DNA from 4 places in the Erwinia sp. PME.40.26/001 genome. Region 2 is predicted to be linked to each of the others. Evidence: predicted binding sites of a transcription regulator. Region 2 holds the regulator's gene; each other region holds the start of a gene.

Region 1 (7,890 bases), on a different contig from region 2:
TCTGTTTGAAAGCCTCAATCAGCTGATTGAAAGATACTTGCCTGAGGAGCAAATAAAGCGCCTCAAGCAAGCTTACCTTGTCGCACGTGATGCTCACGAGGGACAGACACGCTCCAGCGGTGAGCCTTACATCACCCATCCGGTTGCCGTAGCCTGTATCCTGGCTGAAATGAAGCTCGACCATGAAACATTGATGGCCGCCCTTCTGCACGACGTTATCGAAGACACCCCTGCCACCTACCAGGATATGGAACAGCTGTTTGGTCAGACTGTTGCGGAACTGGTCGAAGGGGTTTCCAAGCTCGATAAGCTGAAATTCCGCGATAAAAAAGAAGCCCAGGCTGAAAACTTCCGCAAGATGATCATGGCGATGGTGCAGGATATCCGCGTCATTTTGATCAAGCTGGCTGACCGTACGCATAATATGCGTACTCTGGGTGCATTGCGTCCCGATAAAAAGCGCCGCATTGCCCAGGAAACCCTCGAAATTTACAGCCCGCTGGCACACCGCCTGGGTATTCACCACCTTAAAACCGAGCTGGAAGAGCTGGGCTTTGAAGCCCTGTATCCGAACCGCTATCGCGTGATTAAAGAAGTGGTGAAAGCAGCACGCGGCAACCGTAAAGAGATGATTCAAAAAATCCTCTCCGAAATTGACGGTCGCCTCGAAGAAGCCGGTATTACCCGTCGCGTCAGCGGACGTGAGAAGCACCTTTACTCCATCTACTGCAAAATGCACCTGAAAGAGCAGCGATTCCATTCCATTATGGATATCTACGCTTTCCGGGTCATTGTCCGTGATGTTGATACCTGCTACCGCGTACTGGGCCAGATGCACAGCCTGTACAAGCCGCGCCCTGGCCGGGTCAAAGACTATATTGCTATCCCCAAGGCCAACGGCTATCAGTCCCTGCATACCTCAATGATCGGCCCGCACGGCGTGCCGGTTGAGGTGCAGATCCGTACCGAAGATATGGATCAAATGGCAGAGATGGGGGTCGCCGCGCACTGGGCTTATAAAGAGCAGGGCGAAAGCAGCACCACGGCACAGATCCGCGCCCAGCGGTGGTTGCAGAGCCTGCTTGAGCTGCAGCAGAGCGCCGGCAGCTCGTTTGAATTTATCGAAAGCGTTAAATCCGACCTGTTCCCGGATGAAATTTACGTCTTCACTCCGGAAGGGCGCATTGTCGAACTTCCTGCCGGCGCGACGCCAGTGGACTTCGCCTATGCTGTCCATACCGATATCGGTCATGCCTGCGTCGGCGCACGTGTCGATCGCCAGCCTTATCCGCTGTCGCAGTCGCTGACCAGCGGCCAGACCGTAGAAATCATTACCGCACCGGGTGCCCGCCCGAATGCGGCGTGGCTAAACTTTGTTGTCAGTTCCAAAGCGCGCGCCAAGATCCGCCAACTGCTGAAAAATCTTAAACGCGATGACTCGGTCAGCCTGGGCCGTCGCCTGCTCAATCACGCTCTGGGCGGCAGCCGTAAGCTGGCCGAAATTCCTGAAGCTAACGTTCAGCATGAGCTGGAGCGTATGAAGCTGGCCACGCTGGACGACCTGCTGGCTGAAATTGGCCTTGGCAACGCGATGAGCGTGGTGGTGGCGAAAAATCTGCAGCAGAGTGACCAGAGTACGGCGTCAGCAACGGGCACGTCACCTGCCAGCGGAGCGCGCAGCAAGCTGCCAATCAAAGGTGCCGATGGCGTCCTGATCACCTTCGCCAAATGTTGCCGTCCCATCCCCGGTGACCCGATTGTGGCGCACGTCAGCCCGGGCAAAGGCCTGGTGGTACACCATGAATCCTGTCGTAATATCCGCGGTTACCAGAAAGAGCCTGAGAAATACATGGCCGTAGAGTGGGATAAGGTGACCGAGCAGGAGTTCGTGGCTGAAATTAAGGTGGATATGTTTAACCACCAGGGCGCGCTGGCTAACCTGACGGCGGCCATCAACACCGCGGGTTCCAATATTCAGAGCCTGAACACCGAAGAGAAAGACGGTCGTGTGTACAGCGCCTTTATCCGTCTGACGGCACGCGATCGCGTTCATCTGGCGAATATCATGCGTAAAATTCGCGTGATGCCGGATGTGATCAAGGTGCACCGCAACCGCAATTAAGTCAGGGACGGAGCCCTGCTCCGTCTCTTTCTGCTCCCCGATCGCCGGTCTGACGGAATGACTAATTTTTAGGGAGTCTGCTTCTCATGAATGCTCAACGTTATGCCCGCATCCGCGCAATGCTTGCCGCCCGTCAGCATGACCTGACGGTCTGTATGGAGCAGGTGCATAAACCTCATAACGTTTCTGCAGTGATCCGTACCGCTGACGCCGTTGGCGTGCATGAAGTTCACGCCGTATGGCCAGGCAGCCGTATGCGCACCATGGTATCTTCCGCTGCAGGCAGTAACAGCTGGGTACAGGTGAAAACTCACCGGACCATATCGGACGCCGTGACCCATCTTAAAGATCAGAACATGCAGATTCTGGCCACCCACCTTTCTGACAAGGCCGTTGATTTTCGTGAAATCGACTACACCCGCCCCACCTGTATCTTAATGGGGCAGGAAAAAACCGGGATCACCCAGGAGGCGCTCGACCTGGCCGATCAGGATATTATCATTCCGATGATCGGGATGGTGCAGTCGCTGAATGTTTCCGTGGCATCAGCACTGATCCTCTATGAAGCCCAGCGTCAGCGGCAAAATGCCGGCATGTACCTGCGTGAAGAAAGCACGCTGGACTATGCGGAGCAGCAGCGTCTGCTATTCGAGGGGGGTTATCCGGTACTGGCCCGCGTGGCAAAGCATAAGGGACTACCCTACCCGGAAATTAACGATCGGGGTGAAGTCGTAGCGGAACCGGAATGGTGGGCCACCATGCAGTCGAAGGCGCATAAATAATGCAGGGCCGTCTGCTCGATGCCGTCCCGCTGAACACGCTATCAGGTGTGGGTGCCAGTCAGGCGGCAAAGCTGGCTAAACTCGGCCTGCTGACGGTACAGGATCTACTGCTGCACCTGCCGATGCGTTATGAAGACCGTACCCAGCTGTATGCCATCAACGACCTGCTGCCGGGCATTTACGCCACGGTAGAAGGGGAAGTGCTGCATTGCGACATCTCATTTGGCCGTCGTCGTATGCTCACCTGTCAGATCAGCGACGGTAGCGGCGTGCTGACCCTGCGCTTCTTTAACTTCAATGCGGGAATGAAAAACAGCCTCGCCGCTGGCCGTCGCGTTACCGCCTATGGCGAGATCAAACGCGGCCAGCGTGGCGCAGAGATTATTCATCCTGAATATAAGGTTCAGGGGGAAAGCAGCGTGACGGCGCTCCAGGAGACGCTGACGCCCGTCTACTCCACTACGGAAGGTGTCCGCCAGGCCACACTGCGGAATCTCACTGACCAGGCGTTAACCCTGCTGGACACCTGCGCCATTGCCGAACTGCTGCCGCCGGAGTTAAGCCAGGGCCTGATCAGCCTGCCCGCGGCCCTGCGAACCCTGCACCGGCCGCCGCCGGATATGGCACTGGCCGATCTGGACAGCGGCACCCATCCTGCCCAGCGACGGCTGATTATGGAGGAGTTGCTGGCGCACAATCTCAGCATGCTGGCGGTGCGTGCCGGAGCCCAGCGCTATCATGCCCTGCCGATGGAGGCCCGCCACAGTCTGAGTGACAGGCTGCTGGCGGCCCTGCCCTTCAAACCGACTAACGCCCAGGCACGCGTGGTGCGTGAGATCGAAACCGATCTGGCCCGCGACTACCCGATGATGCGTCTGGTTCAGGGTGATGTGGGCTCAGGGAAAACGCTGGTTGCGGCGCTGGCCGCGCTGAATGTCATTGCCTTTGGCAAACAGGTAGCATTGATGGCTCCCACCGAACTGCTGGCCGAACAGCACGCGAATAACTTCCGTCAGTGGTTTGCACCGCTGGGGCTGGAAGTCGGCTGGCTGGCAGGTAAACAAAAAGGCAAAGCCCGCATCGCCCAGCAGGAAGCCATTGCCAGCGGCCAGGTTTCGATGATTGTTGGCACCCATGCAATTTTCCAGGAGCAGGTGCAGTTTAACGGTCTGGCGCTGGTCATTATCGATGAGCAGCACCGCTTTGGCGTCCACCAGCGCCTGGCGCTGTGGGAGAAAGGCGAAGAGCAGGGTTTCCATCCACACCAGCTGATTATGACCGCGACGCCCATCCCCCGCACCCTGGCGATGACCGCCTATGCAGACCTGGACACCTCCACCATCGACGAAATGCCGCCGGGCCGCACGCCAGTGACTACCGTGGCGATCCCGGATACGCGCCGGGCCGATATCATTGCCAGAGTGAAACTGGCCTGTGGCAGCGAAGGCCGCCAGGCCTACTGGGTGTGTACGCTGATCGAGGAGTCTGAGCTGCTGGAAGCGCAGGCGGCTGAGGCCACCTGGGAAGAGCTGAAACTGGCCCTGCCTGAGCTGAATATCGGGCTGGTACACGGTCGCATGAAACCGCAGGAAAAACAGGCCGTGATGCAGGCCTTTAAACAGGGTGATATTCACCTGTTAATTGCCACCACGGTCATTGAGGTCGGGGTGGATGTCCCCAATGCCAGCCTGATGATTATTGAGAACCCGGAGCGTCTGGGCCTGGCACAGCTGCACCAGCTGCGCGGCCGCGTCGGCCGTGGGGCGATCGCCTCTCACTGCGTACTATTGTATAAAGCGCCGCTGAGTAAAACGGCCCAGAAACGCTTACAGGTACTGCGCGACAGCAACGATGGTTTTGTCATTGCCCAGTGTGACCTTGAAATTCGCGGTCCTGGTGAGCTGCTCGGCACACGCCAGACCGGGAATGCCGAATTCAAAGTCGCCGACCTGCTGCGCGATCAGGCAATGATCCCTGAAGTCCAGCGCGTGGCGCGCCATATTCATCAGCACTATCCGGCGCAGGCAGTCGCCCTGATCGAACGCTGGCTACCGGAAACCGAACGCTATACCAACGCCTGATCATGAATGTTTTAGATTCCTGTTTGCCACGTTGGCAAACGATTGCTTTTGCGCTAAAGAAGATTAAAATCGCCCCTTTGTTGCCCCGGGAAGCCTTAACATGACCGTTGAAACCCAAGATGCTGCCGCCGACCGTAGCCCTGTTGCTACTGGCAAAAGCGAACTTATTTACCGCCTTGAAGATCGCCCACCGTTACCGCAAACCCTGTTTGCAGCCTGTCAGCACTTGCTGGCGATGTTTGTCGCGGTTATTACCCCGGCCCTGCTGATTTGTCAGGCCCTGGGCCTGCCCGCGCAGGATACCCAGCATATTATCAGTATGTCGCTCTTTGCCTCCGGCGTGGCGTCTGTTCTGCAGATAAAAACCTGGGGCCCGGTGGGCTCCGGTCTGCTGTCGATTCAGGGTACCAGCTTCAATTTTGTGACTCCGCTGATTATGGGCGGCCTGGCGCTGAAAAATGGCGGGGCTGACGTGCCCACCATGATGGCGGCTCTGTTCGGCACGCTGATGCTGGCATCCTGCACGGAAATGGCGCTGTCGCGCGTGCTGCACCTGGCGCGCCGGGTCATTACCCCACTGGTGTCCGGGATTGTAGTGATGATTATCGGCCTGTCACTGATCCAGGTCGGCCTGACGTCCATCGGCGGGGGCTTTGCCGCGATGAACGATCACACCTTCGGGGCGCCAAAAAACCTGCTGCTGGCTGGCGTGGTGCTGGCGGTAATCATTCTGCTGAACCGCCAGCGTAATGCTTACCTGCGCGTGGCTTCCCTGGTGATCGCGATGGCGGTAGGCTACCTGCTGGCCTGGGCCATGGGCATGCTGCCGGAAAATACGACACCGGCCAATACCGCGCTGATTACCCTTCCCATGCCCTTTTATTACGGACTGGGCATCGACTGGAACCTGCTTATCCCCCTGATGCTGGTGTTTATGGTCACCTCGCTGGAAACCATCGGGGATATCACTGCCACCTCGGATGTCTCCGAGCAGCCGGTCAGTGGTCCGGTCTATATGAAACGCCTGAAAGGCGGGGTGCTGGCTAACGGCCTGAATTCGTTTGTTTCCGCACTGTTCAATACCTTCCCTAACTCCTGCTTCGGGCAGAACAACGGTGTGATCCAGCTTACCGGCGTGGCCAGCCGCTACGTCGGCTTTGTTGTCTCGCTGATGCTGATAGTACTGGGGCTGTTCCCCGCGGTGAGTGGCTTCGTGCAACATATTCCTGAACCGGTACTCGGCGGCGCAACGATTGTGATGTTCGGTACCATCGCCGCGTCCGGCGTGCGTATTGTGTCGCGTGAACCGCTTAACCGCCGCGCTATCATGATTATTGCGCTGTCGCTGGCCGTCGGCCTCGGCGTATCGCAGCAGCCGCTGATACTGCAATTTGCACCGGACTGGCTTAAAACGCTGCTCTCTTCCGGCATTGCCGCCGGGGGTATCACTGCGATCATTCTGAATCTGGTGTTCCCGCAGGAAAAATAAACCGGTTCCTGTCATTCTGGAGACGTGTGGAAATTTCACCCGGTCGCCGCATGCAGGTTGAGATGCGGCGATAAATCAGGCATAACAAGCCATTACCAGAATTCATAGGGATGGATACGATGAAGTTTCTCGGAAAAGTTTTGCTCACGCTGCTGCTGTTTCTACTGCTGGTGGTCGTTGCCCTGTATGTTTTGCTGCAGACGCAGTGGGGCGCGGGCTGGATCGGTCGCCAGGTCAGCGCCGACAGTGATTATGAGCTGTCACTCAGTAAAATGGAGCATAACTTTTCTGATCCCAGCCATCTGCTGTTGAATAACGTCTCCTTTGGCCGTAAAGGTCAGCCCGCCACGCTGGTTGCTAAACGCGTTAATCTGGGCCTGGGTCTGATCCAGTTCAGCAATCCCCTGCACTTTGCCAGTATTCGCCTTGATCAGGGGACGCTAAATCTCAGTGAAAAAAGTGCGCCGCTCTCATTACAGGCTGACCGTTTGCAACTCAGCCAGATGGCGCTGAACCGCAGCGAGGGTGAATGGCCGCTGCAGGCACAGCGTGTTGATGGCGGTGTGATGCCGTGGAAGCCGGAGGCCGGTAAGCTTCTCGGCAAGGAAGCCCGCTTCCAGATGAGTGCCGGCTCGCTGACGCTGAACGGCATCCCTGCCGCTAACGTGCTGATCCAGGGAAGCCTGAAAGGACAACAGTTGCAGCTCAGTAACCTGGGGGCGGACATGGCGCTGGGCTCCGTGACCGCCAGCGCGCAGCGCGATGCAAACGGTACGTGGCAGGTTTCCACCCTGCGTCTGAACAGCATCCGCCTGCAAACAGATAAGACGCTGCGCGATTTCCTGCTGCCGTTGGGTGCGCTGCCGCCAGTGCATTTTGATCGCATCGATGTGACCGATGCCCGCCTTGAAGGACAGGACTGGGCGGTGACCGATCTCGACCTGAATTTGAAAAACCTGAGCCTGAGCCTGAGCCAGGGTGACTGGCAGAGCGATAACGGCTCGCTGTCACTGAACGCCAGCAGCTTTGTGAATGGCAGCCTGCAGTTGAACGATCCGATTGCCAATATGGACTTCTCCCCCCAGGGGATCGCCATTACGCAGTTCAGCTCACGCTGGGTCAACGGTCTGGTGCGTGCACAGGGTAACTGGACCCGCAGTGACCGGAAACTGACGCTGGACGAACTGGTCATCGCCGGGCTGGAATATACCCTGCCGCTCAACTGGCGCGAACGCTGGATGCAGCCGCTGCCCGCCTGGCTTGACAGCGTGGAAGTGACGAAATTCAGCGCTAATCGCAACCTGATTATCGATATCAATCCGGACTTCCCTTTCCAGATGACCTCCCTGGACGGCACCGGCAACCGTCTGCTGATGGCTCGTGAACATCAGTGGGGAATCTGGTCAGGCGATCTGA
Region 2 (7,890 bases):
CACCAGTGAAAATACCGAGTATAAATACACCCTCGCCTTTGTCGGCTACACCGACGAGAGCGAAGGGGCGGTGATTGAGCTGACCTATAACTGGGGCGTGGACAGCTACGACCTGGGCGATGCGTACGGACATATCGCGCTGGGCGTGGATGATGTCGCCGCCACCTGCGATCGTATCCGCAACGACGGCGGTAACGTCACGCGTGAAGCCGGCCCGGTCAAAGGCGGCACCACAGTGATTGCGTTTGTTGAAGATCCCGATGGCTACAAAATTGAGCTTATCGAAAACAAACACGCCGGTAACGGTATCGGACAGTAATTATTTCGGGTGCCTTTTGGGCACCCGACCTCCCTCCCTGCTGCATCCCCCGACAAAATTTGCCATAATGCGCGCTGCCTTTTTTCCCCTGTGAGAAGCTGATGTCTGAATCGAATGAACTGAATACCCTTAGCAGCCGTTTTCGCGGTTTTTATCCAGTCGTTATTGATGTTGAAACCGCCGGTTTCGATGCCAGAACTAACGCCTTACTGGAAATCGCAGCGGTCACGCTAAAGATGGATGACAACGGCTGGCTGGAAAAGGATGAGACCCTCCATTTCCACGTCGAGCCTTTTGTCGGTTCAGTTCTGCAACCTGAGGCGCTGGCATTTAACGGTATTGACCCCGAAAACCCGCTTCGTGGCGCGGTCAGTGAATACGACGCGCTGCACGCCATTTTCAAACTGGTGCGTAAAGGCATTAAAGAGAGCGGCTGTAGCCGGGCGATCATGGTGGCGCATAACGCCACCTTCGACTTGAACTTTGTCAATGCCGCCGCCGAACGCGCCAGCATGAAGCGTAACCCCTTCCATCCCTTCGTCACTTTTGACACGGCGGCCCTGAGCGGGCTGGTACTGGGGCAAACGGTTCTGGCAAAAGCGTGCACCGCAGCGGGAATGCCGTTTGATAATGCCCAGGCGCACTCTGCCCTGTACGACACCCTGCAGACCGCTGACCTGTTCTGTGAGCTGGTGAACCGCTGGAAACGGCTTGGCGGCTGGCCGCTGCCAGCCGATCCGGCACATAACGACAGCGAAGCGTAACGCCATCACGTCGTAAAAAAAACCGGGCCTGAAAAGGCCCGGTTTTTTTATGCCGGCACGCTGCCTGGCTTACTCAGCAGCATCAGACGGATATTTTTGCGCCGTCTCTTTAATAAGCTGCTGCAGTTCGCCGCGCTGGTACATTTCAATAATAATGTCGCAGCCACCGACCAGCTCACCGTCCACCCACAGCTGTGGGAAGGTTGGCCAGTTAGCATATTTTGGCATCTCTGCGCGAATGTCAGGGTTCTGCAGAATATCAACGTACGCGAAACGCTCACCGCAGGCAGACAGTGCCTGAACGGCCTGAGCAGAGAAACCGCAGCTTGGCAGTTTCGGAGAACCTTTCATGTATAACAGAATAGGGTTTTCAGCGATCTGGCGTTGAATTTTTTCAACAGTACTCATAAATGTCTTCCTCAATACAATACTTCATGTGTAGGCTAGGCGCAGCCTGCTTATTGTAGCGACTCTGTCCGGGTGATGAAAATGACATTTTTACATGGCGAAAGGGTAAAAATGTGACCTGAGAACAAAACAGGGAAACAAAATAACATTTTCTTATCATCGCTGCTGCACAAGTTAGCGCCCGTTTTGCGTTTACTGCTGAGATAAACAACTGATACCGTTCAATTTTGCGCCATTTACTTGATCTGTATTATTGAAACAAAAAAGACCTTACCCTTTGTTAAGAAGTTAGATTAGAATTGCCCTAACCTTCTGCCTTCGCGCAGAAATGCCTTTTCTGACTCCGTTGCGACCTTTTGCAGCGCACAAACTGTTAATGGGAACGATGCGTTTACTCATCACGCTCTGCATACTGGCTTTCACCCAGTTGTTCTTCAATATGGCGCACGCATCGCCACATACCCCTATTAATGCGAATCAGCAAAAAGCCGATCGCACTACCGCACGTGAAGATGAGCGTCGCAAACGCCGCCCGGTCAAGACCGCCTCCACGAAAAAAGTGAAAGAACCGGTCAGTAAAAAAGCAAAAGAACCCGCCAGGAAGACCGCCGCTAAAACAGCACGTCTGGTGCCGGCAAAAAAACTCAAAGAAAAAGCCAGGAGTAAAGTGGCGGCAAAACCGTTGCGCACGGCTAAAGTAACGAAAAAGTCCTTAAGCAAAAAAATCGCCGCCAACAAAAAAGCCGACAAGAAGCACTATGGTCGCGATCGCGCCGGGCGCAAAGTTGCGCAACGCGATGACGCGCAGCTTTCAGGCCCGCTGAAACTGAGTAAAGCCCACCGCGCCCGCTATCAAAAAGCGCGCGAGACAGCGATGACAAAATTGATGGGGCAACTCGGCAAACCCTATCAGTGGGGCGGTACCTCACCTAAAACCGGCTTCGACTGCAGCGGTCTGGTGTGGTACGCCTACAAAGATCTGGTGAAGTTCAAAATCCCCCGTACGGCAAATGAAATGTATCACCTGCGCGATGCCGCCTCGGTCAAACGCGATCAGCTGGAAAAAGGGGACCTGGTCTTCTTCCGCATTAACGGTCGCGGCACGGCCGACCACGTAGGGGTTTATCTGGGTGGGGGCAAATTTATTCAGTCTCCGCGCACCGGTAAAGATATCCAGGTCAGTGCACTGAGTGAAGATTACTGGCAGGAGCATTACATCGGCGCACGCCGGGTGATGACACCGAAGACAATTCGTTAACTGTGCCGTCAGCGTGATGGGTATACGGGAGGGGTCACCTCCTCCCGGGCCGGACTTAGTGCATGACTGCGGTAAAACTAAACGCAATAATCATCAGCAGTGAACCCACCACCGCCAGCGCTGTCATTTTCATATCGGTGTTCATATTTTCTCCTTAATAACCCTGCAATGTGTAAGCCAACAGATTTTCCCATACTTACCCGTAAAAATCTCGTTTTCTGCGCCCAGCCTTGTTAGAATTATTCCTTTCCGTTGCGCAACACGCCCGGAAACGTTTTAAGTCAGCGCTGCATGTCACTCTACGGATGATTTTACCCCTCCCCGAATCTTTGAGACAGCACCCCAGATCGTTCTCGTCGGGCAGCAATAGCGGCGCGCAGGCAAACGTTTAACCAAATTGTTATCAGTACGTTACGATAACACCAGGAGTAGGATTTTAATGGCAACAATTAAGGATGTGGCAAAGCGTGCCGGTGTGTCCACCACCACCGTGTCCCATGTCATCAACAAAACGCGCTTTGTAGCCGAAGAGACGCGCGAAGCGGTATGGGCGGCAATTAAAGCTTTGCATTACTCCCCCAGCGCCGTTGCCCGCAGTCTTAAGGTGAACCACACCAAAACCATCGGGCTGCTGGCCACATCCAGTGAAGCCCCCTACTTTGCCGAAATCATTGAAGCGATTGAAAACCGCTGCTTTGCTAAAGGCTATACGCTGATCCTCGGCAATGCGCATAACGATCTGCAAAAGCAGCAGGCGTATCTGTCGATGATGGCGCAGAAGCGTGTCGATGGCCTGCTGGTCATGTGTTCAGAATATCCTGACCCCCTGATAGCCATGCTGGAAGAGAACCGTAATATTCCAATGGTGGTGATGGACTGGGGCGAGTCACGCGGAGACTTTACCGATACCGTGCTCGATAACGCTTTTGAAGGCGGCTATCTGGCGGGGCGTTATCTGATCGAGCGCGGCCATCGTGATATCGGGGCGATCCCGGGACAGCTGGAACGCAATACCGGCGGCGGTCGCCATGCGGGCTTCCTGAAAGCACTGGCTGAAGCCGGGATTACCCTGCGCGATGAATGGCTGGTACAGGGCGACTTTGAACCGGAATCTGGCTACCGCGCCATGCAGCAAATACTGTCACAGAAGCAGCGTCCGACGGCGATCTTCTGTGGGGGAGATATTATGGCGATGGGTGCGATTTGCGCAGCGGACGAGATGGGGTTGCGCGTACCGCAGGATATTTCGGTGATCGGTTATGATAACGTGCGCAACGCCCGTTACTTCACCCCGGCGCTGACCACCGTACACCAGCCAAAAGAGCGTCTGGGGGAAACAGCCTTTGATATGCTGCTTGACCGCATCACCAGCAAACGTGAAGAGCAGCAGACGATTGAAGTGCATCCTTCACTGATCGAACGCCGCTCCGTTGCCGACGGCCCCTTCCGCGACTATCGCCGTTAATATCCGCGCATCAGATCCCGGGCTGTTCACTCAGCCATTCTGCATTCAGCGTTTCGGTATTGCCCAGATAGGCCAGCAACCAGTTCAGCGCCGGTGAGGCGCTGTGCTCAGACCAGCTGAGGTAGCAGGGACTGTCAGGAAACGGCGAGGCCAGCGTCAGCTCACCCAGCACCTGCTGTTGCAGCCAGGGCTGGGCAAAGTGCCCCGGTACCATCCCGACGCACAGCCCGGCACGCAGGCAGTCGAATGCGCTTTCCCAGTCCGGTACCACCAGCCGCCGCTGATTGTCCAGCGTCCAGGTTGTGCGCTTCGGCAGCGCCCGCGACGTATCCTCCAGCACCAGCGAGGGCCATTCGCGGATCAGCGCTTCACTCAGCGCGCCTTCGTAACGGTGCAGCGGATGTTGGGACTGGACTACGCAGCGCCAGTTCAGACTGCCCATGTCGCGAAAGGCAAAACGCCCCCTCACAGGAATGGCCTGGGTTGCGCCTATTGCCACGTCCACGCGACCGTCAGCCAGCGCATCCCAGACGCCGTTAAACACCTCCGGCATGATGTGCAGCTCCATGTCCGGGAAATGACGATAAAAATCCACCACCAGCTGACGCGTGCGCGCCGGCCGTACAATCCTGTCCACCGCAATGTTAATCTGCCCGCGCCAGCCGTTTGCCACCTGCTGGCAGCGGGTTCGCGTGGCAAGCATTTTTTTGATAACAGCCCGCCCCTCTTCACTGAATACGCGACCCGCCTCGGTCAACACCACGTCGCGATGGCGGCGTTCAAACAGGCTCACAGCCAGCCACTCCTCAAGCTGGCGAACGGTGTAGCTGACCGCAGATGGTACGCGATGAAGCTCTGCCGCTGCGGCGGTAAAGCTGCCCGTTCTGGCGACAGCGTCAACCACTTCGAGAGAATATTCAGACCACATAACTTGCCTTCAAATTATTTCACTGCAATAGACGAATAATAGCGTTTCACAGCGCACTCGGCACGGGATTACACTGCGCACGTGAAAAAATTGTCTGATAAGAGTTAAAAACCATGCGTTCCAAAGGATTTATGTTTTACCTGGCCATACTGAGTATGCTGGGTTTTCTTGCCACCGATATGTACCTCCCCGCTTTTGGCGTAATGCAGCAGGATCTGGGCACCCAAGCCGGTGCCATCAGCGCCAGCCTGAGTATTTTCCTTGCCGGTTTTGCCTGTGCGCAACTGGTCTGGGGCCCGCTCTCTGACCGCATCGGCCGTAAGCCCGTGCTGGTGATGGGTCTCAGCCTGTTCGCCATTGGCTGCGCCGCCATGCTGTGGGTGGAGTCGGCACCCTGGCTGCTGGCGATGCGCTTTGTGCAGGCCGTCGGCGTATGTGCAGCGGCCGTCAGCTGGCAGGCGCTGGTCGTTGATCGCTACAGCGGTGCGCAGGCCAATCGCATATTTGCCACGATTATGCCGCTGGTGGCGCTGTCTCCCGCGCTGGCACCCTTGCTGGGAGCCTGGCTGTTACAGCACTTTTCCTGGCGCGCTATCTTCGTCGCACTGCTGGTGATAAGCGTGATGCTGCTGATCCCAACGCTGCGCCTGCCATCGCCTTCCCGCGTTGTCAAAGACACGGTGAAAACGCCCGCGCCTGGCTTCTTTACCTTGCTGAAATCGCCCCTCTACAGTGGCAATGTGGCAATTTATGCCGCCTGCTCCGCTAGCTTCTTTGCCTGGCTCACCGGATCGCCGTTTATTCTGGGCAAGTTAGGCCTCTCGCCCGGTGATATCGGCCTGAGCTATGTCCCCCAGACGGTGGCGTTTTTGATTGGGGGGTTCAGCTGCCGCGCCCTGCTTAATCGCTTTGCCGGACGTCAGCTACTGCCCTGGCTGCTGGCATTTTACAGCCTGAGCATTGCGGCTATTTATCTGGTGGCGTTGCAGCCTGAACCGTCGCTGTTTGCCCTGCTGCTGCCTTTCTGCGGCATGGCGATGGCGAATGGTGCTATTTATCCTATCGTGGTGTCCAGTGCCCTGCTGCCTTTTCCTCATGCGACAGGCAAAGCGGCGGCACTGCAAAACATGCTCCAGCTTGGCCTCTGCTTCCTGGCCAGCATGGTCGTGTCGACGTGGATCGAGTCCGCACTGTATACCACCACGCTGGTGATGGCAGGCACGATCTTCCTCGCCATTGCCGGTTACCTTGCGCAGCGCAGCGCAGAGCAAAAACAGGCCTGGCAGACAGCGGAAGAATCCCGCTAAATGCTCAGATAATACTTAGTTAGCACCCTAACAATAATGCGTTGAATATTCTCAGGCCTCAGCCTATAATTTATCGCGCATTATAAAATAACAAATACACAACACTTTTGAAGTTGGCGATGACCTCCGGTCATCGCTGCTGTTGCATACTGACAGGGTTGTCGAAGTGTTCTTCCGCGTGACATTTTTGCGACCTCTGCTAATTTCATATCAAGCCTCTTTTAACGTCGGATATCAGACTGTGGCATGCGCCACAAGTGCTCTCACAAACCTGCAGGAAAGACGATTCTTTTTCTCAGGTTTCAATCACACAGGGTGATGGGGAAGCTATGAGTTCATCGTGCATAGAAGAAGTGAACCTGGAAGATAATCAGTGGTATCGCATCGTCCAGGAGATGTTGAGCAAAGCAGATATTGAAATTAACGGAACCCGTAGCTGGGATATCCGCATCGCTACCCCCGACTTTTTTAAGCGTGTGCTGCAGGAAGGTTCGCTGGGGTTAGGTGAAAGCTATATGGATTGCTGGTGGGAGTGTGACCGGCTGGATATTTTCTTCCAGCGCGTGCTGTCCGCGAAGCTCGATCAACAACTCCCCCACCATTTTCGCGACACGCTTCGCGTCGCTGCTGCCCGCCTGACAAATCTGCAATCCCGCAGGCGCGCGTGGATTGTCGGTAAAGAGCATTACGATTTGGGTAACGACCTGTTTACCCGGATGCTCGACCCCTATATGCAATACTCCTGCGGTTACTGGAAGCAGGCCAGCACGCTGGAAGAAGCCCAGGAAGCGAAGCTGCAGATGATCTGCGAAAAGCTTCAGCTGGCCCCGGGCATGTCGCTGCTGGATATCGGCTGCGGCTGGGGGGGGCTGGCCGAATATGCTGCGCGTCACTTTAACGTCAGCGTGGTCGGCGTGACCATTTCAGCCGAACAGCAGAAGCTGGCTCAGGCGCGCTGCGAAGGTCTGGACGTCACCATCCAACTGCAGGACTATCGCGATCTTAACCAACAGTTTGATCGTATTGTCTCCGTCGGGATGTTTGAGCACGTCGGCCCCAAGAATTATGCTACCTATTTCGACGTCGTAAACCGTAATTTGAAACCTGAGGGTATTTTCCTGCTGCACACCATTGGTGCCAATAAGACCGACAATAATGTTGACCCGTGGATTGATAAATATATTTTCCCCAATGGCTGTCTGCCATCAGTTCGTCATATTGCGGATGCGAGTGAGCCGTTTTTTGTTATGGAAGACTGGCACAATATTGGCGCGGATTATGATCTGACCCTGATGCAGTGGTATCAGCGTTTTCTTGACGCATGGCCAGCGCTGTCGGATAAATATGGCGACCGCTTTAAACGGATGTTTACTTACTATCTGAATGCCTGTGCCGGTGCCTTTCGCGCCAGGGATATTCAGCTCTGGCAGGTGGTCTTTAC
Region 3 (7,890 bases), on a different contig from region 2:
ACCTGGTATGGTAGATATTTTTTACCGCTAGCCTGACTATTCTGTTAAGTCAAATTTATTGGTTTAAGATGAATCCGACGCTATTTAACATTGTGCGTTGTCTTGATGATCTGTAGGATTTTTTCGCTAATGCTACTCATAACCCGGCTGTGCCTTTTCTCCCAGTGCTTTTTCCTGGGCCGGACAGCTGTTGGTCTAAAACAAGAATTATAAATATTTCTAATATAATTACCGATCTGCGAACTGCAGAAATCACCAAGGGGGAGTATATGTCTTTTCATGGTCACTCCTGGCTTCGCCACCTTTCACCGCTTGTGAACATCGGATGAACACCCACAATCAGCGGCCGTCTCAGACGGCACGTGTGCTGCCGACGATGGGCCAGTCGTTCCGGCGTATTCACCTGACGGTGATGCTGGTGTTTCTGCTGTGCAGCGGTCTTTCCCTGTCGGCGCTCTCCATGTACGTATTGCGCAGCTACGCGGAAAATAATATTCAGCTTATTGCCACCAGCGTCAGCTACAGCGCCCATACCGCAGTATTAAAAGGGGATGCCGAAACAGCAAAAAGCCTGTTGAGTGATATCGGCAGCCATTCCGATTTTTCCGCTGCACGCATCTACGATGCTCATCAGAAACTGCTGGTGAGCTGGCAGATGCCGGGTGCCAATGTACATCGGGGCCTCAGCGCCGCCGTTGCCCAGTGGCTGTTTCCGAAACCGGTCAGCGCACCCATTATTCATCATCATAAGGAAATTGGCCGGGTCTGGATCCATGGCGATGCCACGCGCGTGCTGCACTATCTCTGGCAGGCGATGCAGTGGCTGGGGGGCAGTTTGCTGATCACCGCGCTCCTGGCGTTCTGGCTTTCTCACCGCATGCACGCCAGCATTTTACAGGGGCTGAAAAATATCGCCTCGGTGACCCATGACGTGCGCAAACGCCGGGCCTTCTCGCTGCGCGTCCCGTCGGCATCGATTGCCGAGCTGGACAAACTGAGCGGGGATTTCAATGCCCTGTTGGACGAACTGGACCAGTGGCAGCGTCATCTGACGCGTGAGAACAGCTCCCTCGTTCACCAGGCCTTACACGACGGACTCACCGGGCTGCCGAACCGTAAAGCGTTCGATCGCCAGCTTCAGGCGCTGCTGCTGGACCCCCTCCGCCGCCAGCAGGTGGCGGTGCTGTTTATCGACGGCAACCGCTTTAAGCAGGTAAATGATCGCCATGGTCATGCTGCCGGCGATCATGTGCTCACCGTGACCGCGCAGCGCCTGCAGGCGCGGCTGGGCAAAGAGGATATGGTTGCACGTCTGGGAGGGGATGAGTTTGCGGTGCTGCTGACCAGAGCCGGAGATGAGGAAGAGGTCGCTCAGGTGGCACGCCGCATCATCCGCGCGATGCAGCCGCCGGTGCAACTGCCTGATGGCACCCGGGTGGTTCAGTCGTTAAGCGTGGGGGCGGCGATGGCCAGACATCACCCGGTCGGCGAGGTGCTGATTGCTCAGGCAGATGCGGCGATGTATCACATCAAAGCGCTGGGCGGTGGCTGGTATCTGTCGCCGCTGCACTGGGGGCAGGAACCGCTGGCGATGCCACCGCAGAGGCTGATGGCATCGCGTTAAGCTTTAGCTGCACGTCGGACAGGCTTTCTCATGGCCCGACGGGCTGAAGCGCGGTGCAGTGAAGTCGCCGCAGTCAAAATTCCAGCCTGAACGCTGCAGCGTCTGGCGACGCATGGAATGGCGGTAAGCCGTCGGCGTCTGGGCGAACTGGCGTCGAAAGACGCGGGAAAACGTCTGCTGTGAGTCATAGCCATACTGCAGGGCAATGTCGAACACCGGGCGCTGGGTCAGACGCAGCGCTTCAGCGGCCAGCGTAAGACGACGTTCACGAATGTAACCACCCAGCGTCTGTTTCGTCACGGAACGGAACATACGCTGCAGGTGCCACTTCGAATAGCCAGATTTCGCCGCCACTTCATCAATCGACAGGGTTTTTTCCAGATTACTGTCGATCCAGTCTGTCAGGGTGCTGATGATGTCGTCATGCATACACTTTTCTCCCGGGTCTCTGCGTCAATAGATCGCGAACTCAATGGTTGCTGAGTATAATTCCTCAAGTTAACTTGAGGTAAAGCGCTAAATGAAAAAAATTCTTCGCACTTCTGACAAGCGGGAACTGACCCCTGGTGACGTTGCCCGGCGCTGCGGCGTGGCGGTATCGACGCTGCATTTCTATGAAAGCAAAGGGCTAATCAGCAGCTTTCGCAATCCGGGAAATCAGCGGCGTTACACGCGTGACGTTCTCAGACGGGTGGCAGTCATTAAAATCGCCCAGCGCATCGGCATCCCGCTGGCCACCATCAGCGACAGCCTGATGCAGTACTCCCCCGGCAAACGAACGACCCCAAAAGAGTGGGCGCTGCTGTCGCAGCAGTGGCGTGACGAGCTGGACAGACGCATTGAAACGCTGACCCGTCTGCGGGATGACCTGGATGGCTGCATCGGCTGCGGCTGCCTGTCGATGGAGGACTGCCCGCTGCGCAATCCGAATGACCGGCTCAGTGAACAGGGTACCGGAGCGATCCTGCTGGATGTGAAAGGCGCTTAACCTTCTATACTCAGGTTTTAAGGAGCGACTATGATCACCGTACATCACCTGAATAATTCGCGCTCACAGCGCGTGCTGTGGCTGCTGGAAGAGCTGGAAGTCCCGTATCAGATTAAACGTTATCAGCGGGAGGGCACGCTGCTTGCCCCCCCGGAGCTGAAAAAAGTACACCCGTTAGGTAAAGCCCCGGTGATCACCGATGATAATCGCGTGGTGGCGGAGTCAGGGGCGATCCTGGAATATCTCGAATCACATTATGATGCTGCCGGCCAGCTGAAGCTGGCCGATGATGAGGCGGTGATCCAGTCACGCTACTGGCTGCACTATGCAGAAGGCTCCCTGATGCCGCTGCTGGTGATGAAGCTGATTTTCAGCCGCATGGGAAAAGCCCCTGTCCCCTGGCTGCTGCGGCCAATCGGCAGCGCTTTTGGTAAAGGGGTGCAGAAAGGTTACCTCGACCCGCAGATCGCTAACCACCGTCAGTTTATTGAGCAGCATCTGGCCCGCAACGAATGGTTTGCCGGTAGCCGGTTTAGCATCGCTGACGTCCAGATGAGCTTCCCCCTGCAGGCGCTGACCGCACGTGGCGGGGCCGCAGACAGCCCGGCTATCCAGGCCTGGCTGCAGAAGGTGCAGAGCCGTGCCGCCTGGCAGCGTGCGCTGCAGCAGGGCGGTGAAGTCAAGTTTGACTGAGCAGGTTCCCGTCTGACCCCCTCCGCGTATCGCCGTCATAAGAAAGCGCTATGAGAGGACAGGGGGCTTCCCCCGTTAACATCCCTCTGTGTGAATGATCAGGGGGATGTAAATCAAGACTTATGCAAATTTAAGCGTTAACAGGTGTTGAATATGCACCATTAAACACCGGATAATCGTTTGCGCGAAAATACGCACTGCAATGACGCGGTTTTTACGTGGAATAGTAAACGTTTGCCTTTATCCGGTTTGTGCCTCGCCCTGAGGTTTTTGACACCGTGAATATTGTGCCAGGGATGCAAACGTTGACTACCGCTGGGATGCAGCGGTACCACGCAGCGATAACTCATAAGAATGCTCAGGGGATTACAATGTCAGCTCCTTCTCAACCGGCCAGCGGCTCTCTCGACGCCTGGTTCAAAATTTCTGCGCGCGGTAGCAGCGTCCGTCAGGAAATCCTGGCGGGTCTGACGACCTTCCTGGCGATGGTCTACTCCGTGATCGTGGTGCCCTCGATGTTGGGCAAAGCGGGCTTCCCGCCGACGGCGGTGTTTGTGGCAACCTGTCTGGTCGCCGGGTTTGGTTCCCTGCTGATGGGGCTGTGGGCCAACCTGCCGATGGCGATTGGTTGTGCTATTTCCCTGACGGCCTTCACGGCCTTCAGCCTGGTGCTGGGCCAGCAGATCAGCGTGCCGGTCGCGCTGGGTGCGGTGTTCCTGATGGGGGTCCTGTTCACGCTGATCTCAGCCACCGGTATCCGGGCCTGGATCCTGCGCAATCTGCCAATGGGCGTGGCGCACGGCACCGGCGTCGGTATTGGCCTGTTCCTGCTGCTGATCGCCGCCGACGGCGTTGGCCTGGTGGTGAAAAACCCGGGGCCGGGACTTCCGGTCGCGCTGGGCCACTTCCCGTCATTCCCGGTGGTGATGACGCTGCTGGGCCTGGCGGTGATTTTTGGCCTGGAGAAACTGCGCGTACCCGGCGGTATTCTGCTGACCATTATTACCATCTCGGTAATCGGCCTGATTTTTGACCCGGCGGTGAGTTATCAGGGGCTGTTTGCTATGCCCAGCCTGAGCGATGCACAGGGGAATTCGCTGCTGTTCAGCCTGGATATCCTCGGCGCACTGAAACCGGCAGTGTTGCCCAGCGTGCTGGCGCTGGTGATGACCGCCGTCTTTGATGCCACGGGTACCATCCGCGCCGTGGCCGGGCAGGCCAACCTGCTGGATAAAGACAACCAGATCATCAACGGTGGTAAGGCGTTAACCAGTGACTCTCTGAGCAGCATCTTCTCCGGTCTGGTTGGAGCAGCCCCTGCGGCGGTGTACATCGAGTCGGCAGCGGGAACGGCGGCAGGCGGTAAAACCGGCCTGACGGCCATTGTGGTCGGTGTTCTGTTCCTGATGATCCTGTTCCTGTCGCCGCTGGCATACCTCGTGCCGGGCTATGCCACCGCACCCGCGCTGATGTACGTTGGCCTGCTGATGTTAAGCAACGTTTCCAAGATCGACTTCAGCGACTTCGTCGATGCGATGTCCGGCCTGCTGGCGGCCGTATTTATTGTACTGACCTGCAATATCGTGACCGGCATCATGCTCGGCTTTGGTTCGCTGGTGATCGGCCGCATCTTTGCCGGAGAATGGCGCAAGCTCAACGTCGGTACGGTTCTGATTGCCGTCGCGCTGGTCGCTTTTTATGCCTGCGGCTGGGCGATTTAATGCTGTTTCGGGGCCGGGATCGCCGGCCCCACCTTCAGATGCCACTGAATTTCCCCTCTTAAGGCACATCCTGTTTTTCAACGCTTTCCTAATTTGCTTTACTATCCCGCAGGGTATACAAATCCTGGGCTGCTTTTGTTCAGAGCCTTCGGAAGACATATAAAAAGGAACGCATGGAAATTTTCTTCACCATTCTCATCTTGACGCTGGTTGTGTCGCTGTCGGGCGTCGCGGCGCGTATTATTCCCTTTCAAATTCCTCTGCCGCTGGTGCAAATTGCCATGGGCGCTTTGCTCGCCTGGCCGACGTTTGGCCTGCACGTCGATTTTGACCCGGAGCTGTTTTTAGTCCTGTTTATCCCGCCGCTGCTGTTTGCTGACGGCTGGAAAACCCCGACCAGCGAGTTCCTCAATCACGGGCGCGAGATCCTTGGCCTGGCGCTGGTACTGGTGCTGATCACCGTGGTCGGGATTGGTTACCTGATCTACTGGCTGGTGCCTGGCATTCCGCTCCTGTCTGCCTTTGCGCTGGCGGCAGTGCTGTCACCGACAGACGCCGTTGCACTCTCCGGCATTGTCGGCGAGGGGCGCATCCCGAAAAAAATCATGGCCATCCTGCAGGGCGAGGCGCTGATGAACGATGCGTCTGGCCTGGTCTCGCTGAAGTTTGCCGTTGCGGTGGCCATGGGTACGATGGTCTTTACTGTCTCGGGCGCGTCGCTGGAGTTTATGAAAGTGGCGATTGGTGGCCTGCTGGCGGGGATCGCCATCTGCTGGCTGTACGGTAAGTCGCTGCGCCTGTTCAGCCGCTGGAGCGGGGATGACCCAGCGACGCAGACCGTGCTGCTGCTGCTGCTGCCGTTTGCGTCATACCTGATTGCCGAGCATATCGGCGTGTCCGGTATTCTTGCCGCGGTCGCCGCCGGGATGACCATCTCGCGCTCCGGCATTATTCGTCAGGCACCGCTGGCGATGCGCCTGCGTGCCAACAGCGTCTGGCAGATGCTGGAATTCGTGTTTAACGGCATGGTGTTCCTGATGCTGGGTCTGCAGCTGCCGGGCATTCTGGAAATCTCCGTACGTCAGGCCGATGCCGACCCGAACGTGGAGCTGTGGGTGCTGTTTGCCTCGGTGGTGCTGATCTATATGGCGCTGATGATCGTTCGTTTTGGCTGGCTGTGGACCATGCGCTTTATCAGCCGCAGTGCGCTGAAAAAACGCCCGATGGAGTTTTCCAGCTACTCCACGCGTGAGTTGCTGATTGCCTCCTTCGCTGGTGTGCGCGGGGCGATAACGCTGGCGGGTGTGCTGTCTATTCCGCTGCTGCTGAGTAACGGCAACGACTTCCCGGCGCGTTATGAACTGGTGTTCCTGGCCACCGGGGTGATCCTGTTCTCACTGCTGGTGGGCGTGGTGATGCTGCCGCTGTTACTGCGCGGAGTGGAGGGCGTCGACAAGACGGTTCACCGCCGTGAGCTGCAGATGGCGCGTGCGGTGATGGCCGCTACGGCGATTGAAAGCCTGTATAAGATGGAAGAGCGGCTGACCAATGACACGGAAGAGAACATCGATCCTGAGTTGATTAAAGAAGTCAGTTCCCGGGTGATTGGTAACCTGCGCCGTCGCGTTGATGGCAAAGAGGACATGGAGCGCGCGCTGTTTGCCGAAAATCTGGAGCGTCGCTTCCGCCTGAGCGGGCTGCGTGCCGAACGGGGTGAGCTGTATCACCTGCGCGCCACGCAGAAAATCAGCAATGAAACCATGCAGAAACTGCTGCACGATCTCGATCTGATGGAAACCCTGCTGGTCGAAAAGGAAGAATAACCGCAGAGTATTCGGGTAGGGGCGGCCTTCTTTCCTGGCCGCCCGTGCCGCCGGTTTGTGTTGTTTACGTCTGTCCCCAGCGGTTCACAACGAAATGCACGGCGTTTCCCCCGGCCAGAACTCGCGGCAGCAGGTAATCCACGCCTGGGCGCTGCGCGACAGATAACTCCCTTTCCGCCAGATCAGCCCCAGCTTCCACACCAGGTCCGACTCCAGCGGCAGCCACAGTAGCTGGCTCTTATCCAGACGCTGGCAGATCGGCTCCGGCAGGATCGCCACACCCATCCCGGCCTGTACCATCGCCGCCAGAAAATCCCACTGACCGCTGCGCACTGCAATCTGTGGCGTAAATCCGCTGGCCTGAAACGCCCGCATCAGCTGGCGATTCAGGGAGAATTCCTCGTTGTAGATCAGAATGGGAAGCCCGGCCAGTTCACTGATCGGCATATGGCTGCGGCGCAGCCAGGCGTCGGTGCGCGGCACCAGCACGCACAGCGGATGGCTCATCAGCGCCAGCGAGTTGAGGGGCAAATCATCGGCCACCGGCAGGGCGGTCATGGCAATATCCAGGCTGCCGGACAGCACGGCCTGCTGAACGGTCAGTCCGCCAAACTCGGAGATTTTCAGCGCCACGCCGGGATAGCGCTGGCGGAAGGCAGAGATCGATCCGGCAATCTGCATCCCGACCATCGGGGGAATGCCCAGGCGCAGCTCACCGGTTTTCAGTTCGTTGATATCGCTGATCTCCGCCTCCAGCTGCTTAAACTCCTGCAGGATGGTGACTCCGCGCTGGTACACCGCCTGGCCGGTATCGGTCAGGTGCAGCTTGCGGCCCTCGCGGATCAGTAACGTACAGCCCAGCTCATCCTCCAGCTGGCGCAGCATCTTGCTGATGGTAGGCTGCGTGACGTACAGCTGCTCGGCGGCACGGGTAAAACTTTGCTGACGAACCACTTCCACAAAGTAGCGCAGGGCGCGAACGTCCATAATCATTCCTGTCTGGCATAGTTGGGATAATATTAAGTCATTTTTTTCACCCTT
Region 4 (7,890 bases), on a different contig from region 2:
CCGAAACCAATGAAGATGTCTACCTGCTGTTTGATACCGGCCACGCTTACTATTCTGAAGGGACGCAGGAAGCCATGCTGGCCATCCTGACGAAGTATCTGCCGCGTATCAACCACGTGCATCTGAAAGACGTGCGCGATGAGGTAGTGGCACAGGTGAAGAGCCAGAAACTGTCCTTCCTGGATGGCGTGAAAAAGGGCACCTTTACCGTACCGGGTGACGGCGTGATTGATTTCGATCCGGTGTTCAAAATCCTCGACGACTTCGGCTATAAAGGTTGGATGGTGGTGGAAGCAGAGCAGGACCCGGCGCTGGCGAACCCGTTTGAATATGCAGTAAAAGCACGCAAGTACATTCGCGAACACGCCGGTCTGTAACCGCCAGGGCGGACATCAACAGAGGTTTGCCTTTACGCACGGGCCGATCGGTTTATCGATCGGCCCGTGTCACGTCAGGCGATAGTGTTATTTGAGTTCGATGGTGCTGATAATGCTTTCGGCTTCGGTCTGCGCCTGCTGCTGATTGTCCGCAGGCAGAGTGATTTGCAGCGTCAGAAGTTTACCGTCACTTTTACCCAGCACCACGGAAGACCAGGATGACTGGTTGTTGGCTGAGATCACGGTATCCAGCTGCTGGAGCTGCTTGCCCTTCACCGTAATGGATTTGTTGGTCACGACCTGCAGCTGTGGGTCACGGTTGCGCTGTTGGGCTTCCAGGCGACCGGCCAGGACGTCCAGACCTTCGTCAGTACTTTCGCCGTCAATCACGATGATCGCCTTCTGGCCTGATTCATCGGCATAGACGTGCATATTGTTCGCCTGGGTACCAAGCTTACCGCTCTTATCAGACATGCCTGCCGGCAGGGTAAAACTCAGCTTGCCATCCATCAGGGTGACATTCTGATTTGACTGGCTGCTGCTGACGCCATTGTCATCGGCTGCGGCCTTTTCATCTTTCTTACCATCACAGGCAGCCAGGCCGGCTACCAGTACAGCGATTCCGGCATATTTCAGTAAGTTACGCATCAGGGTCCCTTTTCACATTGGTCGCGTAGAATTCAGGCCTTCAATACAATCGTATTCAGCGCCTAAAAGCAACTTAACAACGGTTACCGATAGCACACTAACCGAAGTTGACTTTCACGCCGTGCGATTTTTCTGCCAGGCGCTTCAGGGCGGCATTCAGCAGGACGCCATAGGCAGGCAGGAAGAACACCATGCAGATAAGCACTTTGAAGCAGTAGTCTACCATCGCAATCTCGACCCAGTGGGTGGCCATAAACAGGTCCGGGCTCTTGTAGAAGGCGATAAAGAAGAAGGCCAGCGTATCGCTGATATTACCGAGAAACATGGCGGCTGCCGGAGCCATCCACCACGCGGCTTTCTGACGCAGGCGGTTAAAAACGTGAATGTCGAGGATCTGACCGAGCGCGTAGGCCATAAAGCTGGCGCAGGCGATGCGGGCGACAAACAGGTTCATCTCTTCCAGCGCCGCAAATCCCTGCCATTCACCCTGATAAAACAGGGCCGAGATGGCATAGGAGATAAACAGGGCCGGGACCATCACCGCGAGAATAATACGCCGGGCCAGCGGAGCGCCAAAAATACGTACCGTCAGGTCAGTGGCCAGGAAGATAAACGGGAAGCTGAAGGCACCCCAGGTGGTGTGCAGGCCAAAAATAGCCACGGGCAGCTGCACCAGATAATTACTGGAGGTGATCACCAGCAGATGGAACAGGGACAGCCAGACCAGCGCATGGGTGCGCTGACGCGTTGAAAAAGCAATCATCGTTGTAAGCCTTTTTAGATTGGGGTGAGGGAACCCATGAACATGTATCTGTGTTTCGCGCAGGCGAATTCGCGGCATATTACCGCGTTGCCCTGCTATTGCAATGGTTAATTTTAACGCAAACGTTATCGTGAAACGCAATCCTTGCACGCACCATGGCCGGCGTTAAAATAGGCGCTGACCTTTATCGAATAATTGAGAATCTCATGAGCGATCTCTTCGCGAATCCCGACCGGACCCTTGATGCGCTAGGCCTGCGGTGTCCTGAACCCGTGATGATGGTGCGCAAAACCGTGCGCCATATGCAGGAGGGAGAAACCCTGTTGATTATCGCCGATGACCCGGCGACGACGCGTGATATCCCCGGTTTTTGCCGTTTTATGGAACATACGCTGGTGGCCCAACATACTGACGCCCTGCCCTATCAGTTCTTGCTGAAGAAAGGGGTGTAGCGGGCGACACATGTCCGGTCATCCCATGGCGGGCTGACCCAAAAAGGAGGTCAGCCCGTGCAGTAGGGTGAAAAGGACATCCTGCTATTTCTTACGCAGTAACCGCAGGGCGTTCGCTGTCACTAACGCCGTTGCGCCCGAATCCGCCAGCACTGCCAGCCAGAGCCCGGTGATGCCCATCAGCGTGGTGACCAGGAAGATACCCTTCAGCCCCAGCGCCAGCGCGACGTTCTGGCGAATATTCGCGTGGGTGGCGCGTGACAGGCGGATCATCGCGGCCAGACCATTGAGCCGGTTGTGCGTCAGCGCGGCATCGGCGGTTTCCAGAGCGACATCGCTGCCGCTGCCCATCGCAATACCGACGGTGGCGGCCTTCATAGCGGGCGCATCGTTAATGCCATCCCCGACCATCGCCACCGGCTGCTGCTGATTAAGCAGGCTGATGGCCGTGACTTTGTCCTCTGGTAGCAGGCCCGCGCGGTAATCGATATCCAGCTCACCGGCAATCGCTGCCGCCGCTCGCGGGTTGTCTCCGGTCAGCATCACCGCATGAATACCCAGTGCCCTGATTTCATCCAGCGCCGCCCTGGCATCGGCACGCAGCGTATCACGCAGGGCGATAAGCCCCAGCATCTGCTGGCCGTCGTGTAACACCACCACCGTATTGCCCGCGTTTTCCAGCGCCTCTGTGCGGCCCCGCTCTGCGGTCAGCATCCCGTCCGGCAGTCTGGCCGGTGAGCTGATGGTCAGTAAGCGTCCACTGACTTCCGCTTCAACCCCGCTTCCCGCCAGGGCACGCAGGGCAGTCGCCTGCGGCAGCGTCAGCTGACGCTGCGCTGCGGCCGCCGTGATAGCCTGCGCCAGCGGATGGGACGATCCCTGTTCAATGGCGGCGGCGGTAGCCAGCAGCTGATTTTCGTCCAGGGTGGCCAGCGGCAGGATAGCGGTGACCTGCGGTTTCCCCTCGGTCAGCGTACCGGTTTTATCAAAGGCCATCGTGCGTACGCTGCCCAAACTTTCCAGCGCCGCGCCGCCTTTGATCAGCGCACCACGGCGTGCCGCCGCGGCCAGTCCGGAGGTGATCGCCGCCGGGGTGGAAATAACCAGCGCACACGGGCAGCCAATCAGCAGCAGCGTTAATCCCTTATAGATCCAGGGCTGCCATGCGGCCCCCAGCAGCAGCGGTGGCACCAGTACCACCCCCAGCGCCAGCACGATAATTATCGGTGTGTAGATGCGGCTGAAACGGTCAAGGAAGCGTTCAATGGGCGCACGCCGCTCTTCGGCTTCTTCAATCAGGTGCAGAATACGATCGATGGCACTTTTACCCGGCTCTGACATCACCTCCAACTGGACCAGGCGGTCAACGCTCAGACAGCCGGCGGCGATGGTTTCATTCTGCTGGCGTTCCACCGGCACCGATTCCCCGGTCAGCGCACTTTCATCAAAGCTGGCGAAGCGGCTCAGCAGCTTCGCATCCGCTGGCAGGCGGGCACCGGCGGCCACTTCAATCACGTCGCCGGGGCGTAAATCGCTGACCGCGACATTTTCCCGCTGCCCCGCCCGCAGGCGAACAGCAGTATCGGGTTTCAGCGCCATCAGCGCCGTCACCCCTTTGCGCGCGCGACCGGCGGCAAACGATTCCAGCCGCTCCCCGAGCATAAACAGCAGCAGCACCATTGCCGCCTCGGCAGTGGCACCGATAAACAGGGCACCGACCGCAGCTACGGTCATCAGGGTTTCAATGCTGAACGGCGACCCGCTGCGCATCAGGCGCAGGGCGCTGCGGCCAATCGGCCAGACGCCAAATAGCGTGGTGGCGATAAAAGCGATCTGGCCCGCCGGATGATCAATACTTTCCAGCAGCCAGCTCACTGCCATCATCAGTGTGAGTACGATCAGGCTGAGGTTTTCCTGCCAGAGGCTTTTTTCAACGGCCGGCGGTGCGGCGACATCACTGCGCTGTAGCTTGAACCCGGCCTGCGACACGGCCTGTTCAACGGCATCACGAACATCGCTGCGGGCATCGACCAGCAGTTTTTCGCTGGCGAATGCCACGCGGGCCTGAACGATTTCCGGCAGCTGTTTTATTGCGGTTTCGACCTTGCGCGCGCAGGCCGGGCAGTCCATTCCCTTCACCTGCCAGGTAAATCGAACATCGCCCGAGGGCCTGTCGCCCTCATCATCGGGGTCGTCTCCCGAATGGCAGGCCGTATCTTCACAGCAGGGTGATGCGGTGCCAGTTGGGCTGGCGGGGGTGATTTTCTGGATCACTGGACGCGGGCGGGTGCTGCATCCGTGCTGAGTGCTGGCGTGGTGGTGACCACAACCACATGAAGAGTGCTGTTGCATAACGCCTCCTGACCGGTATCGGCGGGCAACACTGCCCGTCGATACCTATCTTACACTCTGGAGTGGACTCCAGAGTCAAGCGTCAGTTCAGCTTATAACCATAAGGAGCGCACGATCATAAAGTGGCCGGCAAAGTAGCAGGCGGCGATCACGGCGCGGTCGGCGCTGAAACGGCGGCGATAATGGCTGACCAGCCAGACAATATTTCCCAGCAGCAGCAGGACGGACCCGGCCATCAGGGTAAAGGTATCGTCGGTAGGTAGCATGAAATACTGTTCCATACCCAGCCAGACCATCAGCAGCGTAACGCCGAAAAAGGTGCAGATCGGCCAGCGTAGCTCTTCCAGTCGGCTCCAGACGGTCGCTGCCACCAGTCCACCAATAATCAGCAGCGCCAGCGGAATGGGCCAGAAGAAGCTCAGCGTCATCTGGCTGGCGAAATAGAGCGTGTACAGCAGGTGGGAAAGGAAGAATGCCCCAATGGCGTACAGCATACGTTTGGTGGGCAGCAGGGTGAGGGCATCCCCGACCAGTGTGGCCAGCACGCCAAGCAGGATCAGATAGTCCGTGGTTTTCAGCACCGGAGCCTGCCAGGCCCAGGCCAGCAGCAGCAGCATGGTGACGGGTTTAAAGACCCAGCGCTGCCACTGTGGGCCGCGATAGGAGGCATCAACATACAGCCAGCCTGAAAAAAGAACCGCAAGGAAAGACCAAATCATATTGTTATCCTTAGATTAAAAACTCCGCAACTCCCAATCAGTTTAGGTGAAGCACGGTGGATGTGACAATGAGAGGGCTCCGGTTGTATCCTGATGCGCACACGATGCACACTGTCCGTTTTTATTTCCGCAGGGAGAAGAAATGCAGCCCCCTCAGATCTTTTTTATCGTACTGGCCATCATTGCTGTTCTGGCTACCCGCCAGTTTATCCGGCAGCGACGCGAGGCAGCGGTTAATGATGCCTCACCGCTGCGCACCCTGGCCGTGGAGGTGAAATCGAAACGCGAATATCCGGCCCCGAACCGCCGTTCACGCCAGCGTGAACACATCCCGGTGGAAGAGATGCGCTACGAGGCCTGGTTTCGTCCGTTAAACGGTGCGGGCGATTTTAAGCTGGTGCTGAATGCCGGAGACTACCACCAGATGGATAAGGGGAGTAAAGGTGAACTGAAGGTGAAAGGGACCCGCTTTATCTCATTTGCGGCCAGTCCCACTGCGTCCTGTTGATACGGTGGGAAAAGATCGCCAGAAAGGGCGTTGTGTCCCTCTGTATGCTCTGCTTTCCCGGTCCGTATCGTCTTGTTGCCACCCAGACCAGGATGTCCGCTTATTGCTTAGGAAAATTCTTTTTTTGCCAGGCCAGCAGTTCAAACACGCCGAAGAAAAATACCTTTGCCTGCATCACACCGCTGAGTTTCTCTGCACCTTTCGGCTGGGTGGTGCGCATCAGCACCAGCTGCAGCCCGTGCATGATCACCATGAAAAACAGCGCAACGTTGACGAAATAGGTCAGGGGTTTCGGGAACGGGTGAACAACGTTAAGCAGTAAAAAGGCCCAGACAAACAGCATCAGCACGCGGCCTGCATTAATCAGCATCGGAAATCTCCCTGGTATGGCGGTGACGGACGTAGAGTCGATAGGCCACCTGTCCGGCAATCTTTTCGCGATGGAGCTGCCAGTTGACCGGGACGGGCGGCAGGCCGTGCTCGACTTCGCTTTCAACATACACCAACGCACCGTCACTCAGCCAGCCGTTATGCTCAAGCAGCTCTACGGTCTGCTCCAGCAGCCCTTTACGGAACGGCGGGTCGATAAAGACCAGCTGATGTTCATCGCCCTTCTGTGCCAGAAACTGCAGCGTGTTGGTGTTCACCACGCGTCCGCTCTTTGCCCCGAGGGTGGCGAGGTTTTTCTCAAGTTGCTGCGCCACCGGGCGCTCCAGCTCAAGCAGGGTGGCGCTGCCCGCGTGACGGGACAGGGCTTCCAGACCGAGTGCGCCACTGCCGGCGTAACAGTCGAGGCATTTTGCCTGCTGTATATCCGCGGCCAGCCAGTTAAATAACGTTTCGCGTACGCGATCGGTGGTCGGGCGCAGGCCCGCGCTGTCCGGAACCGGCAGTTTACGTCCACGCCACTGACCGCCAATAATACGTATTTGCCCGGCTGCGCCGCTGCGGGGTTTCTTATTCATCTTGCTGAACTCTTAATAATTTGTTGCATAGTTTAACGGGCTAACCGGGCGGAGGAAACGTAAAAAGGGTGCTGTGATGCGCTCTGCAGAAAGTGTTAGACTAAGAGATTAATTAACAGATTAATTTTCGTACCGGAACCGTAACGGTTTTTCCCGCGAGGAGTGTGGTTGCACCATGGCAAAGAACAAAAAACGTGGCTTTTTTTCCTGGCTTGGTCTGGGGCGTGAAGAACAGACACCACAGGAAGAGGTAAAAGAAACGTTACCACCACAGCCTGCTGTCGATTCGCCGGCAGAGGCACCTCCTGCCGCCCCAGCGGAGGCGGACGCCGTTGACCGTGCAGAGGCCGAAGCCGCTGCCCGCGCGGAAGCTGAAGCCGTTGCCCGTGCTGAAGCTGAAGCCGCCGCCCGCGCCGAAGCTGAAGCCGCTGCTCGCGCGGAAGCTGAAGCCGCCGCCCGCGCCGAAGCTGAAGCCGCTGCCCGTGCGGAAGCTGAAGCCGCTGCCCGTGCGGAAGCTGAAGCCACCGCCCGCGCCGAAGCCGAAGCCGAAGCCGAAGCCGCTGTCCGTGCAGAGGCTGAAGCCGTTGCCCGTGCTGAAGCTGAAGCCGCCGCCCGCGCCGAAGCTGAAGCCGCTGCCCGCGCGGAAGCCGAAGCCGCTGTCCGTGCAGAGGCTGAAGCCGCCGCCCGCGCCGAAGCCGAAGCCGCTGTCCGTGCAGAGGCGGAAGCCGCTGCCCGCGCGGAAGCTGAAGCCGCTGCCCGCGCGGAAGCTGAAGCCGCTGCCCGTGCTGAAGCCGAAGCCGCCGCCCGCGCGGAAGCGGAAGTGCCGCAGCAGGTAGCAGAGCAGGAGCGCCCGACGAAAGAAGGTTTCTTTGCCCGCCTGAAGCGCAGTCTGGTCAAAACCCGTCAGAATCTCGGTTCCGGATTTATCGGCCTGTTCCGCGGCAAGAAAATTGATGACGATCTGTTTGAAGAGCTGGAAGAACAGCTGCTGATTGCGGACGTCGGGGTGGAGACTACGCGCCGGATTATCGCCAGCCTCACCGCACAGGCCAGCCGCAAGGAACTGCGCGACGCCGAAGCGCTTTACGGCATGCTGAAAACGGAGA

What was found. The regulator PurR, encoded in region 2, represses purine synthesis genes. The targets are predictions, from matches to a motif close to CANGCAAACGTTTGCNTG.
Region 1: the regulator PurR is predicted to act here: its motif matches at 5,017-5,034, upstream of ACZ3HG_RS19300 (nucleobase:cation symporter-2 family protein).
Region 3: the regulator PurR is predicted to act here: its motif matches at 3,529-3,546, upstream of ACZ3HG_RS21065 (NCS2 family permease).
Region 4: the regulator PurR is predicted to act here: its motif matches at 1,904-1,921, upstream of tusA (sulfurtransferase TusA).

What each region holds. Positions count from the first base shown of each region.
Region 1 covers NZ_JBVHNP010000009.1:20,806-28,695, reverse strand. The annotation lists gene spoT (bifunctional GTP diphosphokinase/guanosine-3',5'-bis pyrophosphate 3'-pyrophosphohydrolase) at 1-2,122, shown strand, start outside; gene trmH (tRNA (guanosine(18)-2'-O)-methyltransferase TrmH) at 2,209-2,904, shown strand; gene recG (ATP-dependent DNA helicase RecG) at 2,904-4,985, shown strand; gene ACZ3HG_RS19300 (nucleobase:cation symporter-2 family protein) at 5,086-6,474, shown strand; gene ACZ3HG_RS19295 (AsmA family protein) at 6,594-7,890, shown strand, end outside.
Region 2 covers NZ_JBVHNP010000001.1:371,309-379,198, reverse strand. The annotation lists gene gloA (lactoylglutathione lyase) at 1-319, shown strand, start outside; gene rnt (ribonuclease T) at 421-1,083, shown strand; gene ACZ3HG_RS02075 (Grx4 family monothiol glutaredoxin) at 1,153-1,491, opposite strand; gene ACZ3HG_RS02070 (C40 family peptidase) at 1,877-2,749, shown strand; gene cydH (cytochrome bd-I oxidase subunit CydH) at 2,805-2,894, opposite strand; gene purR (HTH-type transcriptional repressor PurR) at 3,189-4,214, shown strand; gene punR (DNA-binding transcriptional activator PunR) at 4,225-5,142, opposite strand; gene punC (purine nucleoside transporter PunC) at 5,256-6,449, shown strand; gene cfa (cyclopropane fatty acyl phospholipid synthase) at 6,779-7,890, shown strand, end outside.
Region 3 covers NZ_JBVHNP010000012.1:17,521-25,410, forward strand. The annotation lists gene dgcN (diguanylate cyclase DgcN/YfiN) at 326-1,624, shown strand; gene soxS (superoxide response transcriptional regulator SoxS) at 1,628-2,053, opposite strand; gene soxR (redox-sensitive transcriptional activator SoxR) at 2,145-2,612, shown strand; gene ACZ3HG_RS21060 (glutathione S-transferase family protein) at 2,643-3,305, shown strand; gene ACZ3HG_RS21065 (NCS2 family permease) at 3,677-5,026, shown strand; gene ACZ3HG_RS21070 (Na+/H+ antiporter) at 5,200-6,849, shown strand; gene ACZ3HG_RS21075 (LysR family transcriptional regulator) at 6,934-7,836, opposite strand.
Region 4 covers NZ_JBVHNP010000003.1:141,681-149,570, reverse strand. The annotation lists gene iolE (myo-inosose-2 dehydratase) at 1-377, shown strand, start outside; gene ACZ3HG_RS11225 (DcrB family lipoprotein) at 465-1,025, opposite strand; gene ACZ3HG_RS11220 (7-cyano-7-deazaguanine/7-aminomethyl-7-deazaguanine transporter) at 1,123-1,788, opposite strand; gene tusA (sulfurtransferase TusA) at 1,995-2,240, shown strand; gene ACZ3HG_RS11210 (zinc/cadmium/mercury/lead-transporting ATPase) at 2,325-4,592, opposite strand; gene ACZ3HG_RS11205 (lysoplasmalogenase) at 4,685-5,311, opposite strand; gene ACZ3HG_RS11200 (DUF2500 domain-containing protein) at 5,454-5,819, shown strand; gene ACZ3HG_RS11195 (DUF1145 family protein) at 5,920-6,189, opposite strand; gene rsmD (16S rRNA (guanine(966)-N(2))-methyltransferase) at 6,179-6,784, opposite strand; gene ftsY (signal recognition particle-docking protein FtsY) at 6,960-7,890, shown strand, end outside.